One region of the Streptomyces sp. NPDC048361 genome, then DNA from elsewhere that is predicted to be linked to it. Evidence: riboswitches for the same ligand, from Rfam matches in the RefSeq annotation. Region 1 holds a riboswitch; the other holds the start of a gene.
The links. Region 1 has a riboswitch for cobalamin ahead of AB0D31_RS01370 (ABC transporter substrate-binding protein). Riboswitches for the same ligand answer to the same signal wherever they lie in the genome.
Positions count from the first base shown of each region.

Region 2: it holds a riboswitch for cobalamin, as region 1 does, so the genes downstream of both, AB0D31_RS17660 (cobalamin biosynthesis protein) here and AB0D31_RS01370 (ABC transporter substrate-binding protein) in region 1, are expected to answer to the same signal.

Region 1 covers NZ_JBEZKW010000002.1:37,794-44,828, reverse strand. Annotated here, with positions in the region: gene AB0D31_RS01380 (ABC transporter ATP-binding protein) at 1-125, opposite strand, end outside; gene AB0D31_RS01375 (iron ABC transporter permease) at 223-1,251, opposite strand; gene AB0D31_RS01370 (ABC transporter substrate-binding protein) at 1,416-2,402, opposite strand; cobalamin riboswitch at 2,440-2,590, opposite strand; gene AB0D31_RS01365 (M67 family metallopeptidase) at 2,668-3,090, opposite strand; gene AB0D31_RS01360 (amino acid permease) at 3,187-4,650, opposite strand; gene AB0D31_RS01355 (DUF2017 domain-containing protein) at 4,969-5,559, opposite strand; gene clpS (ATP-dependent Clp protease adapter ClpS) at 5,559-5,864, opposite strand; gene AB0D31_RS01345 (nicotinate phosphoribosyltransferase) at 6,139-7,035, shown strand, end outside.
Region 2 covers NZ_JBEZKW010000027.1:65,751-72,785, reverse strand. Annotated here, with positions in the region: gene AB0D31_RS17670 (putative cobaltochelatase) at 1-1,259, opposite strand, end outside; gene AB0D31_RS17665 (cobyric acid synthase) at 1,312-2,856, opposite strand; gene AB0D31_RS17660 (cobalamin biosynthesis protein) at 2,838-3,794, opposite strand; cobalamin riboswitch at 3,889-4,030, opposite strand; gene AB0D31_RS17655 (hypothetical protein) at 4,222-4,446, opposite strand; gene AB0D31_RS17650 (inorganic phosphate transporter) at 4,478-5,728, opposite strand; gene AB0D31_RS17645 (lysozyme) at 5,860-6,648, opposite strand; gene AB0D31_RS17640 (class II aldolase/adducin family protein) at 6,755-7,035, shown strand, end outside.

The DNA.
Region 1 (7,035 bases):
CCGCTGCCGTTGGGGCCGACCAGGCCGATGGTCTCGCCGTCGGCGGCGTCCAGGGTGATGTCGTGCAGGAGGGTGCGGCCCTGGGGCGTGGTGTACGTGAGGGACTCGGCGCGCAGGGTCGTCATGCGGGGGCGCTTTCCGTGCGGGCGCCGCGCGGCGACTCGGTGCTCAGGGACGTCGTGCGGGGCCGCCTTCCGCGCCGCGACTCGGCGCGCAGGGTCGTCATGCCGGGCCGCCTTCCGTGCGGGCGCCGCGGCCGCGCAGCATCCACAGGAAGAACGGGCCGCCGGTGAGCGCGGTGAGCACGCCGACGGGTATGTCCTGGGGTGCGGCGACGGTGCGGGCGGCGAGGTCGGCGACGACGAGGAAGGCGGCGCCGCCGAGTGCCGCGACGGGGAGCAGGGTGCGGTGGGCGGCGCCGACGGCCATGCGGGCGGCGTGCGGAACCATCAGGCCGACGAAGCCGATCGCCCCGGTGTACGCGACGAGGACACCGGTGAGCAGGGAGGTGAGGACGAAGGCGGCGGCGCGGAAGCGGCCCGCGTCGAGGCCGAGCACGGTGGCGCCCTCCTCGCCGACGAGCAGCAGGTCCAGGGGGCGGGCCAGGGTGATCAGGACGAGGGTGCCGAGGACGAGGGCGGTGGCGGGCAGGGCGAGCATGGACCAGCGGGCGCCGCCGAGTCCGCCGAGCGTCCAGTGCAGCACTTCCTGTACGTGCTCGGCGCGGGCGGAGGTGACGAGGATCAGGCTGGTGAGCGCCGACAGGACGTAGGAGACGGCGACCCCGGCGAGGACCAGGCGGCCGCCGGTCATCGAGCCGGCGCGCCGGGCGAGGGCGTAGACGAGGACGAGGGCGGCGAGCGCGCCCGCGAAGGCGGCGGCGGGCAGGGCGACGGTGGTGGCGAGGCCCGCGCCGGCTCCGAGGACGATGACGGCGACGGCTCCGGCGGACGCGCCGCTGGAGACGCCGAGCAGGAACGGGTCGGCGAGGGGGTTGCGGACGAGGGCCTGGAGGGTGGTGCCGATGACGGCGAGCCCGGCGCCGGTGACCGCGCCGAGCACGACGCGGGGTGCCCGGACCTCCAGGACGATCGTGCGGTACGGGCCGGGTTCGGCGGCGCCGGTGACGATGGCCAGGACATCGCCGGCCGGTATCCGCACCGAGCCGAGCGCGAGCCCGGCGGTGGCCGCGGCCAGGAGCACGAGGGTGAGTCCGCCGAGCAGCGCGGGGTAGCGCAGGCGCGGGGTCACGGCCGCGCCTCTTGGGCCCCGATCCGGCTCACCGTGGCTCTGCGCCGCCCCGCTCGGTGTGCGTCGCGGTGAGCCCGTGTTCAGGGGCTCCCTCACTCCCCCGTTCCCGCCCCCGCCGTCGCGGAGAGCTGCGGTGCGCGGTGAGCCCGTGTTCGGGAGCTCGTTCACGCCCCCGCCCCCGCCCCCGCCGTCGCGGAGAGCTGTGTCGCCAGCTTCGCCACCGCGTCCGGCGCCCGAACGCCCGTCACCATGTCGGACAGGGGCAGGACCGCGAACCGGTTGTTCTTGACGGCGGGGACGGACGCCAGGGCCGGGTCGTCGCGCAGGCGCTTCTTCTTGGCCTCCACGCTCGTGCCGCCGTAGTCCAGGATCAGGATGGTCTCGGGGGCGCGGGCCACCACGTTCTCCCAGCTCGCGTCGCCGAACGACTTCGTCCTGAGGTCGTCCGCGACGACGTTGCGGCCGCCCGCCCGCGTCACGATGTCGTTGCCGATGCCCTTGCCGCCGAGGGTGAACGCCGTCGCGTCGCCGCTGTCGTAGACGAAGACCGGCACCGGCGGCGCGCCCGTGCGGGCCACTTTCGCGTTGGTGGCCTCGGCCGCCTTCACCCAGCTTTCCGCCCGGTCGGGCACGCCGAAGGTGCGGCCGACCTCGCGGACCTCCTCGTACACGTCGTTCATCGTGGTCGCCGCGCCCTTGGGGCAGTTCTCCACGTTGAGACGGGAGTTGATGCCGCTCTTGGCGAGGGCTTCGCGGCCGCGGCCCTCGTTCGCGGCGAAGGCGGAGGCGTAACCGCCGTAGACGTAGTCCGGGTTGACGGACAGGAGCTTCTCGTAGGAGGGGTATGCGGCGGCCAGGACCGGGACCGTGCGGTAGTCCGCCGCGTACTTCGACAGCACCTTGTCGTCCAAGTAGGCGGTCCCGGCGAGGGACTTGACGAGGCCCAGCTCCAGCATCACCTCGGTGGCGTGCTGGTTCATCGTCACCGCCCGCTTCGGGGGCGCGGTGTATGTCGTCGTCACCCCGCAGTTGGTGACCGTGTACGGGAAGCCGGGGGCGGGACCGCCCGCGGCCTCGGGTCGCGCGGGCGAGGTGCACGCGGCGAGCGGGAACAGCAGGGCGGCGGCGAGTGCCGCGCGGCGCCAGAGCATGGCCGAGCTCCTCCAAGGGGATTTCCACGTCCCCTGTCGATGGGAGAAGGCGGCAGGCCAGTTCCTGGCTTCCGGCGCCGAGGGGTGTCCTCGGCGCCGGTCACAGTGGCGGGACCGTGCCGGATTCGCACCGGCTTCCTGGGTCCTGCCGCCCCGTGATCGAAGGTGCGCACGGACGGCGAAGGTGCGCACAGCCGGCGGCCGTGCGCACGGACAGAACGCGCGCATGCACAGTATGCGCGAAATCCGCCCGTACGCGTATTCGTCAGTAGGCCTCTACGACCCTTACATCTTCCTCAGTGATCACGCCGTCCACGATGCGGTAGGAGCGGAACTGGAACTCGCCCGCGCCGTCCGTGTCCGCCGTCGACACCAGGACGTAGTGCGCGCCGGGCTCGTTGGCGTACGTCACGTCGGTGCGGGAGGGGTAGGCCTCGGTCGCGGTGTGGGAGTGGTAGACGATCACCGGCTCCTCGTCGCGGTCGTCGAGGTCGCGGTAGAGCTTGAGGAGGTCCTGCGAGTCGAACTCGTAGAACGTGGGCGAGCGGGCCGCGTTCAGCATCGGGATGAAGCGCTCGGGGCGGCCGGTGCCGGCCGGGCCCGCGACCACACCGCACGCCTCGTCGGGGTGGTCGGCGCGGGCGTGCGCCACGAGCTGGTCGTACAGGGCCTGGGTGAGGGTCAGCATGTCGGCAAGGATAAGCAGACGGGCCGTCCCGTATCGAGGTGCGATACGGAACGGCCCGCATGGTGAGAACCTGCTGGTCAGAGCTTCAGCGGCGGCTCAGGCGCGCTTGGCGAACGCCTTGTTCTCGGGGTTCTTGGCCTTGAGGACCAGGTAGGAGACGCCGAGGATCAGGGCCCACAGCGGCGCGCAGTACAGCGAGACGCGGGAGTCCTTGTCGATGCCCATCATCACGATGACCATGAAGATGAAGAGCAGTGCGAACCAGCTGGTGTACGGGGCGCCGGGGGCGCGGAAGGTGGACTGCGGCAGTTCGCCGCGGTCGGCCTTGGCGCGGTAGCGGATCTGGCAGACCAGGATCATGATCCAGGCCCACATGCCGGAGATGGTGGCGAAGGAGACCACGTAGTCGAAGGCCTTGCCGGGCGCCACGTAGTTGATCCACACGCCGACCAGCATGAGCGCGGCGGAGACCGAGGTGCCGACCAGCGGGGTGCCGGACTTGGTGAGCTTGGTGAAGACCTTCGGGCCCTGGCCGTTGAGCGCGAGGTCGCGCAGCATGCGGCCGGTGGAGTACATGCCCGAGTTGCAGGAGGAGAGCGCGGCGGTCAGCACGACGAAGTTGACGATGGCCGCGCCGATGCCGAGGCCCATCTTCTGGAAGGCGGCGACGAAGGGGCTGACACCGGGCTGGAACTCGTGCCACGGGACGACCGAGAGGATCATGATCAGGGCGCCGATGTAGAAGACGGCGATGCGCCACGGCACGGTGTTGATGGCCTTGGGCAGCGTCTTCTCGGGGTCCTTGGACTCGCCGGCGGTCACACCGACCAGCTCGACGGCGAGGAAGGCGAACATCACGATCTGGAGCGTCATCAGCGTGCCGCCGATGCCCTTGGGGAAGAACCCGCCGTCACTCCACAGGTTGGCGACGGTGGCGGTGTCCGCGGCGTCGGAGAAGCCGACGGTGAGGATGCCGGCGCAGATCAGGATCATGCCGACGATGGCGGTCACCTTGACCATCGAGAACCAGAACTCCAGCTCACCGAAGAGCTTCACGGAGATGAGGTTCACCGCGTACAGGACCAGCGTGAAGATGAGCGCGTAGGCCCACTGCGGGAAGCTCTTGTGGGTCCAGAAGGACATGTACTGGGCGGCAGCGGTCACTTCGGTGATGCCGGTGACGACCCAGAAGAGCCAGTACGTCCAGCCGGTCACATAGCCCCAGAACGGGCCGACGAACTCGCGGGCGTACTCCGAGAAGGAGCCCGACACCGGGCGGTACATGAGCAGCTCGCCGAGGGCGCGCATGATGAAGAAGATGACCAGGCCCGCGATGGCGTAGGCCAGGATGAGGCTGGGGCCGGCCTTCGAGATGGCCTTGCCCGCGCCGAGGAAGAGGCCGGTGCCGATGGCACCGCCGATCGCGATCATCTGGATCTGCCGGGCCCCGAGGCCCCGCTGGTATCCCTCGCCCGAGCCCTCGCCCGGAGCCTGGGCGGTCCCCGCGGCCTCAATGCCGGCAGGACGGTCTCCGTGCTGGTCGACCTGCGCTGAGGTCATGGTGGTGCGCCTTTCTCCATGCTGACCCGCCCGCCTCGTCACGAAGCGTCGGATCAGGTCCTGATCCCCCCGGATGTGGATGGAGTGCCACCGGCGGTCTGCCGGTCGAAGCGCCCCCGGGAACATGGGTGGCGTCCCCGGGTGGTCGTGAAGATTTATCACGGCCTTATGGGTGATCCCCAGCGGGCTTTGTGGCGCAGATCACAGGAAGAAGCGGACAAAGGTTCGTCAATATGACAAAGCAGATCGATGGGGTAACAGGATCGTTATACGGATTTGAGCGTCCGCTGAGCGAACGCTCCTCTTCCGGTCGATCGGTCAGGGCATGAGCGTTTCGATGAGTGTTTCCTGCAACACACCCAGCCACAGATAGGCCATCACCATCGGCTTGCGCGGGTCGTCGTCCGGCAGCCGGTACAGCTCGCCGCTCTCGTCCTCGTCCGTGATCTCCAGACGGGTCGCGATGGTCAGGCGCAGGTCGTTGAGGGCGCCGAGCCAGTGCCGCGCGTCCTCGGCTGTCAGCTTGAGGACGGCGCCGCCGTCGCCCTGGGGCGTCAGGGCGTCCAGGCCGTGCACGACCGCGAGGGCGTCGCTGCGCTTGCGCGCGCGCAGGTCGTTCTCGGTGAAGCGCCTGAACTCGGCCGATTTGGCGCGCAGTTCGTCGCTCTCCTCGCTCGCGTACGCCTCGGGGAACAGGCGGGCGAGCGCCGGGTCGGCGGGCGGTTCGCTCGGGCCCTCGGCGAACAGGGCGGCCAGCGGGTCCGCGTCCTCGGCCGGCTCGTCACCGGGCCCGACGAGTTCGAGCAGCTGGACGGCGAGCGAGCGCAGGATGGCGATCTCGACCTCGTCGAACGCGGCCGCCGCGCCGCCGCGGGGCAGCGGCTCGAAGCCGCTCACGGCCCCGGCCATCAGCCGCGGTCCTGGGTGAGGGTGGCCCACAGTCCGTAGCCGTGCATGGCCTGCACGTCGCGTTCCATCTCCTCGCGGCTGCCGCTGGAGACCACGGCCCGTCCCTTGTGGTGCACGTCGAGCATCAGCTTGTGGGCCTTGTCCTTCGAGTAGCCGAAGTAGGACTGGAAGACGTACTGCACATAGCTCATCAGGTTGACGGGGTCGTTATGGACGAGTGTCACCCAGGGCACGTCGGGCTCGGCGACGGGAAGGCTCGACTCCGCCGACTCGGGGCGTTCGATCTCTACGGGGGCAACGCTCACGACTCTGGGCGACCTTCGTCTCTTCTGCCGGGGGGCCGTGGATCGGTCCCCCGCGAACGCGGCCTGCCGGGGGTTCGGGGGCCCGCCCCCGAAAAACACAGCCACGGCCTCCATGCTGCCACCCGGGGCCGGTCATCGCACAAACGGGCCCCTAGAAATCGTCAGAGTGACGAGTATTCGGGGTAGCATCCCCGCATGCCCCCTCCCGGGGGCCATCCCGCGGACCCCCGGCCGGCGTGTGCCCGGCCCGGACGAAAGTGCGAGGTAGCTCGCTGTGAATGCCCCGGACCTCGGTCTGCCGGTGGACGTGCCGTCGACCGCGCTCTTCACCGACCAGTACGAGTTCACGATGGTCCAGGCCGCCCTGAAGGCCGGCACGGCCGAGCGGCGCTCGGTCTTCGAGGTCTTCACCCGTCGGCTGCCCGAGGGCCGCCGCTACGGCGTGGTCGGCGGCACCGGGCGCGTCCTGGACGCCGTCGAGAACTTCCGCTTCGACGCGGGCGTGCTCGGCTTCCTGCGCGAGAACGCCATCGTGGACGAGCCCACTCTGCGCTGGCTCTCCTCCTACCGCTTCAGCGGCGACATCTGGGGCTACCCCGAGGGCGAGGTCTACTTCCCCGGCTCGCCGATCCTGCGCGTCGAGGGCTCCTTCGCCGAGTGCGTCCTGCTCGAAACCGTGATCCTCTCGATCCTCAACCACGACTCGGCGATCGCGGCCGCCGCCTCCCGGATGTCCGCCGCGGCCGGCGGCCGCCCGCTCATCGAGATGGGCGCCCGCCGCACCCACGAGCTCTCCGCGGTCGCCGCCGCGCGGGCCGCCTACGTCGGCGGGTTCAGCACCACGTCCGACCTCGCGGCCGGGTTCCGCTACGGCATCCCCACCGTCGGCACCAGCGCCCACGCCTTCACCCTGCTCCACGACACCGAGCGCGACGCCTTCCGCGCCCAGGTCGACTCGCTGGGCCGCGGCACGACCCTGCTCGTGGACACGTACGACGTCACCGAGGCGGTGCGCACCGCCGTGGAGATCGCCGGGCCCGAGCTGGGCGCGGTCCGCATCGACTCCGGCGATCTTCTCCTGGTCGCCCACCGGGTACGCCAGCAGCTCGACGAGCTGGGCGCCACCAGCACCAAGATCGTGGTCACCTCCGACCTCGACGAGTACGCCATC
Region 2 (7,035 bases), on a different contig from region 1:
CTCAGCATCTTCGTACGGAACGGCTCGGCGGCCTTCACCGCGGCGCGCTCGCCGGGGCCGCTCGGAGCAGGTGCGGCGGGCGGCTCCGGCGCCTCGGAGGTGTCCGGGGACGCGGACGGCTCGGGGGCGTCCGCGGGGCTCTCGGGGGAGTCGCCCTGCGGCGGCACCCCGCCGCCGCCACCGCCGCCGGGGCCCTCGGGGCCCGGGTCCGGATCGTCGTCGCCCTCGGCACCCTCGCCACTCTCGTCGCCCTGGAACTGCTCCAGGGTCTCGTCGAGCTTGTCCTGGTCGAGGCCCGGAGCGTCGAACGGGTTGCGCCGGCGCCGGTGCGGCAGCGCGAGCAGCGCCGCCTGCCGGACGTCGTCGCTCGTCACCTCCGTCCGCCCGGCCCACGCGGCGAGCGCGGTCGCGGTGCGAGCCATCACGATGTCGGCGCGCATCCCGTCGACCTCGAACGCGGCGCAGGTCGCCGCGATCTGGAGCAGCACCGCGTCGCCGAGGACGACGGAGGGCAGCAACTCCCGTGCCGCCACGATCCGTTGACGCAGGGCGCTTTCGTCCTCGGCCCAGCGCGCGGCGAACCCGGCCGGGTCGTCGTCGTGGGCGAGGCGCCGGCGCACCACCTCGACGCGCTGCCCGGGCTCGCGCGAGGCCGCCACCTCGACGGTCAGGCCGAACCGGTCGAGCAACTGCGGCCGCAGCTCGCCCTCTTCGGGGTTCATCGTGCCCACCAGCAGGAACCGCGCGGCGTGCCGCACCGAGACGCCCTCGCGCTCGACGTAGGAGGACCCCATCGCGGCGGCGTCGAGCAGCAGGTCGATGAGGTGGTCGTGGAGCAGGTTGACCTCGTCGACGTACAGGATGCCGCGGTGGGCGTCGGCGAGCAGGCCCGGTTCGAAGGCCTTCACGCCCTCGCCGAGTGCCCGCTCGATGTCGAGGGCACCCACCAGACGGTCCTCGGACGCGCCGACGGGCAGCTCGACCATGCGCGCCGCGCGCAGCCCGCCGGGACCGCTCTCGTGCGGCCCGTCCGGGCACTGAGCGTCGGGCGCCGCCGGGTCGCAGCTGAACCGGCAGCCCGGCACGACGGCCACCTCCGGCAGCAGATCCGCGAGCGCCCGCACGGCGGTGCTCTTCGCGGTGCCCTTCTCGCCCCGGACGAGAACACCTCCCACGGCCGGGCTGACGGCGTTCAGGAGCAGCGCGAGCCGCAGGTCGTCCATGCCGACGACGGCGGTGAACGGATACCGGGTGCTCATGTGCCGATCTCTCCTTCGAGTAGTGCTGTACGCGGCGGGCGGGCGGTGCAGGTCACGGCGCGCCCGGCGGGATGAAGGGCAGGCCGGCGGGCGGGCCCTGCTCGATCAGGCGCAGCAGGGCGTCGGTGTCGGCGTGTTCCTCGATCAGGTCTCCGAGCCGGTCGAGCTGCTCCTCGCGGAGCACCCCGAAGGAGGTGTCGGGCGCGGGCACGAACCGGCGGCCCGCGTCCCGCGCGACCTGTTCGAGGAAGCGGCGCCGGAACCCGTCGCTCTCCAGGGAGCCGTGCCAGTGCGTGCCCCAGACGGAACCGACCCGGCACCCGTCCAAGAAGGCTTCCCCGCCGAGGACTTCGGCCACGCCGTGATGGATCTCGTACCCCTCGACGCGCTCACCGAGAGCCTCGCCGACGGGCCTGGCCAGGGTCTTCTCCGCGGCGAACCGCACCCGGACCGGCAGCAGACCGAGCCCGGCCACCGAGCCGGCCTTCGACTCGACGTCGTCCTCGATGTGCTCGCCGAGCAGCTGGAACCCGCCGCAGATGCCGAGCACCGGGCGGCCGTCGGCGGCCCTTCTGGCCAGCTCTGCCGCGAGGCCGCGCTCGCGCAGCCACTCCAGGGCGCGGACGGTGCCGCGGGTGCCGGGCACCACCACGAGGTCGGCGTCGGTGAGCTCCTCGGGCCGGTCCACGAACCGCACGACGACGCCGGGTTCGGCGGCGAGTGCGTCCACATCGGTGAAGTTGGACATCAGCGGCACCGCGCACACCGCGACCCGCAGCACGTCCTCGCCCACGGGCGGTGCCACCACCGACTCGCGTACGGTTCCGCGCATCGAGACACGCAGGCCGTCCTCCTCGTCGATGCCGAGGCCGTGGGCGTAGGGCAGGATCCCGTAGGTGTGCCGTCCGGTGAGGCCGCGCAGCATCTCGATGCCGGGCTCCAGGAGCGTCACATCGCCGCGGAACTTGTTGACGACGTACCCCGCGACCAGCGCCTGGTCCTCGGGGCTCAGCAGCGCCGTGGTGCCGAAGAACGAGGCGAAGACCCCGCCCCGGTCGATGTCGCCGACCACGACGACGGGCAGCCGGGCGGCCCGCGCGATGCCCATGTTGACGATGTCGGTGCGCCGCAGATTGATCTCCGCCGGGCTGCCCGCCCCCTCGCAGATCACGGCGTCATACGTTGTCCGGAGCTCCGCGAGGCAGTCCAGCACGGGGCCGAGGAGCGCCTCTCGGCGCCCTCCGCCCAGTGCCTTCCCGGCGGACGGCCCGCCGGACGTGCCGAAGAACCCGCGGGCGCTCAACTCGCCCACCGGCCTGCCCATCAGGACGACCTGGCTGGAGCGGTCGCTGCCGGGTTTGAGCAGCACCGGGTTCATCAGGGCGGTCGGCTCCACCCGGGCCGCCTGCGCCTGCATCGCCTGCGCCCGGCCGATCTCCGCGCCCTCGCGCGTCACGAACGAGTTCAGCGACATGTTCTGCCCCTTGAAGGGGGCCACCTTGACGCCCCGGCGCACCAGCCAGCGGCAGATCCCGGCCGTGACGACGCTCTTGCCGGCGTCCGATGTGGTGCCCGCGATCAGCAGCCCGCCACCCATGTACGTCCCCTCCTCACAGCGGCTCGCGCGACCACGGCGCCGGCCAGCGTCAGCCAGCCCACCGTGCGTGAGAGCCGTACCGCCCGTTCGATGTCCGCGACTTCGACGGCGCGGCCCGCCGTGTTCAGGACCGGCCGGTGCTCGACCCGTCCCGCGTAGGAGAGCGTGCCGCCGAGCCGCACGCCGAGCGCCCCCGCGAACGCGGCTTCCACCGGGCCCGCGTTGGGGCTCGGGTGCCGGCCCGCGTCGGTGCGCCAGGCCCGTACCGCGCCCCTGGAGTCGGGCCCCGCGAGCGCGGCGAGGGCGGCGGTGAGGCGGGCGCCCGGCCAGCCCATCACGTCGTCCAGGCGTGCCGAGGCCCAGCCGTACCGGCGGTACTTGGCCGACTTGTGCCCGACCATCGCATCGAGGGTGTTGACCGCGCGGAAGCCCACGAGGCCCGGCACGCCCGCGAGCGCGCCCCACACCAGGGCGCCGACGACCGCGTCGGAGGTGTTCTCGGCGACGGACTCGACCACGGCGCGCGCGACGCCGTCGGCGTCCAGGGAGTGCGGGTCGCGTCCGCACAGGTGCGGCAGGCGCTCCCGCGCCGCGTCCACATCGCCCGCGGCGAGTGCGGCCCCGATGGCCCGCGCCTCGCGGCCGAGCGAGGTGCCGCCCACCACGCTCCAGGTGGCGGCCGCGGTCAGCGCGGCGGCCGCGACGGAACGGTCGCGTACGGCACGGGAGAGCAGGGCCGCGGCGCCCGCGGCGCCGCCCGCGCACACGGCGGTGTGCAGGGCGCCCCAGCCGCGGTGGTCGCGCCACAGGGCGCGTTCGACGGCGCCGGCCGCCCGGCCGAACGCGGCGACGGGATGGCCGCGGCGCGGGTCGCCGAGCAGGAGGTCGCCGATGAGTCCGGCGGTCGCGCCGTAGACGAAGGTGCGGTCGGCTCGCATGCTCAGCGCGCCAGGGCGGAGCGGCACGGGCCGGAAGGTCTCAACGGGCAGGCGCGCATGGCGGTATGTCCTCACTCAGGGTGTCCGCGCCCTGGTTCGACGTGACCGGCGGTGAGAGTTCCTGGCTCGCGGGGATCGCTCCCCGGTGACAGTGGCGGGACCGCGCCGGATTCGCACCGGCTTCCTCTTCTGCCGCCGTAGCTGGCCGGTGCAGTCCACCACGCCCCGAGAACAGCCGTCAACTTGCCGTTGACCTGCGGCGCGAGAGAGTGCCCGGCACCACAGCGAACCGCCCCGCGGCGCGGGCCACGGGGCGGTTCGGGTGGGGCGTGCGGGTCGGGCGACCGATGCCCGCGGGTCAGGTGACTGATGTCCGCGGGTCAGGTGGCTGTCACCCGCGGATCAGGCGTCTGACGACGCCCGCGGGTCAGGCGACGATCAGGTAGATCCCGTACGCCACGGCCGCCGCGCAGAGCGCGAAGCAGGCGTACGCCCCGGTGCGGGCCATCGCCACGTTGCCCGCGGTGCCGGAGGCCGCGGCCTCCCGCTTGGTGAGGCCGACGATGCCGAGGGTGAACAGGCCCACCAGGCCGACGGTCACCGCGAGGCTGACGCCGAAGACGGAGCCAAGAGCTGCCCAGTCGATGTGCATGAGGATTCCTTAGCTGGCCGGAGCGACCGAGTCAGACCGCCGCCGGAGTGGGCGGGTCGGCGGGGGCCGGGGCCTGGATCGTGGCCCTGAGGTCGGTCGACGCGAGCGCCAGACCGGTGGGCGGCGGGCTGACCGCGGCGATGGCGGTGGTGATGACACCGGCGGGCTCGGCCACGGGGGCGTCGTCGGCGGTGACGTTGTGGGCGTCGACCGGCTGGCGGCGCGACAGCTTCCAGATGATGCCCGAGCCGGCGATCAGGAGGAGCGCGACGGCGGCGATGCCCCAGGGGCCCTGCTGGGTGAGGAACTCCGCGCCCGCGCCGACGAGTCCGGCGGCCGGCAGCGTCAGGATCCAGGCGACGGCCATGCGGGTCGCGGTGGACCAGCGGACCACTCCGCCCTTGCGGCCGATGCCGGCGCCCATGACCGAGCCCGAGCAGACCTGGGTGGTGGAGAGCGAGAAGCCGATGTGCGAGGAGGCGAGGATGACGGTCGCCGCGCCGGTCTGGGCGGCGAAGCCCTGCGGCGGACGCAACTCGGTGAGGCCCTTGCCCATGGTGCGGATGATGCGCCAGCCGCCGAGGTAGGTGCCCATCGCGATGGCCAGACCGGCCGAGACGATGACCCACAGCGGGGGGTTCGCGCCGGGGTGCAGCACCCCGGCGGTGACCAGGGCGAGGGTGATGATGCCCATCGTCTTCTGGGCGTCGTTGGTGCCGTGGGCGAGCGAGACCAGGCCGGCCGATGCGATCTGCCCGGCGCGGTACCCCTTGGCGGTGGCCTTGTCGGCGGTGTTCCGGTTGAGCCGGTACGTGAGCCTGGTGGCCAGCATCGCGGCGATGCCCGCGACGATCGGGGCGGCCACGGCCGGGAGCAGCACCTTGGTGACGACGGTGGAGCCGTGGACCGAGGACCAGCCGGCCGACATGACCGCGGCGCCGATGAGGCCGCCGAACAGGGCGTGGGAGGAGCTGGAGGGCAGCCCGAGCAGCCAGGTCAGGAGATTCCAGAGGATGGCACCGACCAGGGCAGCGAAGATGACCTCGGTGCGGATTCCCTTTTCGTCGATGATCCCGCCGGAGATCGTCTTGGCGACCTCCACCGACAGGAACGCGCCGACCAGGTTGAGCGCGGCGGACATGGCGACCGCCGTCTTGGGCTTCAGGGCGCCGGTCGAGATGGTGGTGGCCATCGCGTTGGCGGTGTCGTGGAAACCGTTCGTGAAATCGAACACTAGAGCTGTCACGATCACAATCGCGAGCAGCAGCGTGATGTGTTCCATTTACCCAGGCAATCGTTCGACGTCAGTGGCGGGACGAACGTAAGTAACCTGAATGAACGGAAGATGAACTGGGGCGGGCGCACTGGTGACCGTGGCCGGTTCCCGCGCCGCCCCGGTCCGCCGGGGGCCGTTCAGCGCCCGGCCGCGAACCGTTTCAACTGCGCAAAAGTCCCATTGAAGAGATTCTGGTCACCCGGCAGGGCTCCGCCGCCATTGGCGTGCTGCCACACCGTCCAGTACGACCAGCCCGCGGGCAGCGCGCCGGGCGCGACGGCGTACCGGGCGAGCCACAGGGGGTGGTCGGCGGCGAAGGCTGTGCTGTGGCCGGTGCACCGGTTCCACCACGCCGTGGTCGTGTAGATCACCGGACGGCGGCCGGTGCGCAGCCGCACCTCGTCGCTGAACCCGGCGACCCAGTCGGTCATCTCGGCGGGGCTCAGCCCGTAGCAGGTGTCGCCGCTGCCGCCCCTGGCGTCCTTGCCGTACGGGTTGTGCTCCAGGTCGACCGCGGGCGGCAGGGTCCAGCCGTCACCCCGCCAGCCGCCCCCGTTGGCCGCGAAGAACGCCGCCTGCGCCCGGCCCGAGGACTGGTCGGGCACCGCGAAGTGATAGGCGCCCCGGATCAGGCCCACCCGCCGGGCGCCGTCGTACTGCTGCCCGAAGAACGGGTTGCGGTAGGTCGTCGACTCGGTTGCCTTCACGTACACGAAGGTCGCCCCACGGCTCTTCGCGGCGGCCCAGTCGACGCTCCGCTGGTGCGAGGAGACGTCATGGCCGGCGGGCTTGTCCTGCGCCGACGCACCGTGCGGCGCCGCGAGCGCGGTGAGGGCCGTACAGCCCAGCGCGAGGGCCGCCAGGCGCAGTGCGAGCGCGGCCCGCGCGCGGCTGAGGCGGGCGAGCGGACCCTGGTCCCGAACCATGGATTTCCCCCGAATTGCGGTGTACGGACCCAAACGTGCAGAGGCTAGTGGACGATCGCTTCCCGGCCCGTCCGTGGGACGCGTCCGCCCTGGCAGGATCAGTCTCATGAGCGACAACGAGGCGGCCATCGCCGCGGCATGGGCCCAATTGGTCGACACCGCGCGCAGGACCGCGGCCGAAGGGCTGGTGGTCGGAACATCGGGCAATGTGTCGGTCCGGGTCGGCGAACTCGTCCTCGTCACGCCGACCGGCGTCCCCTACGACCGGCTCGGGCCCGCCGACACCATCGCCGTCGACCTCGAAGGCCGCCAGGTCGTGGGCGCGCTGCGGCCCACCAGCGAACTCCCGATGCACCTCGCCGTGTACCGCACCACCGACGCCCTCGC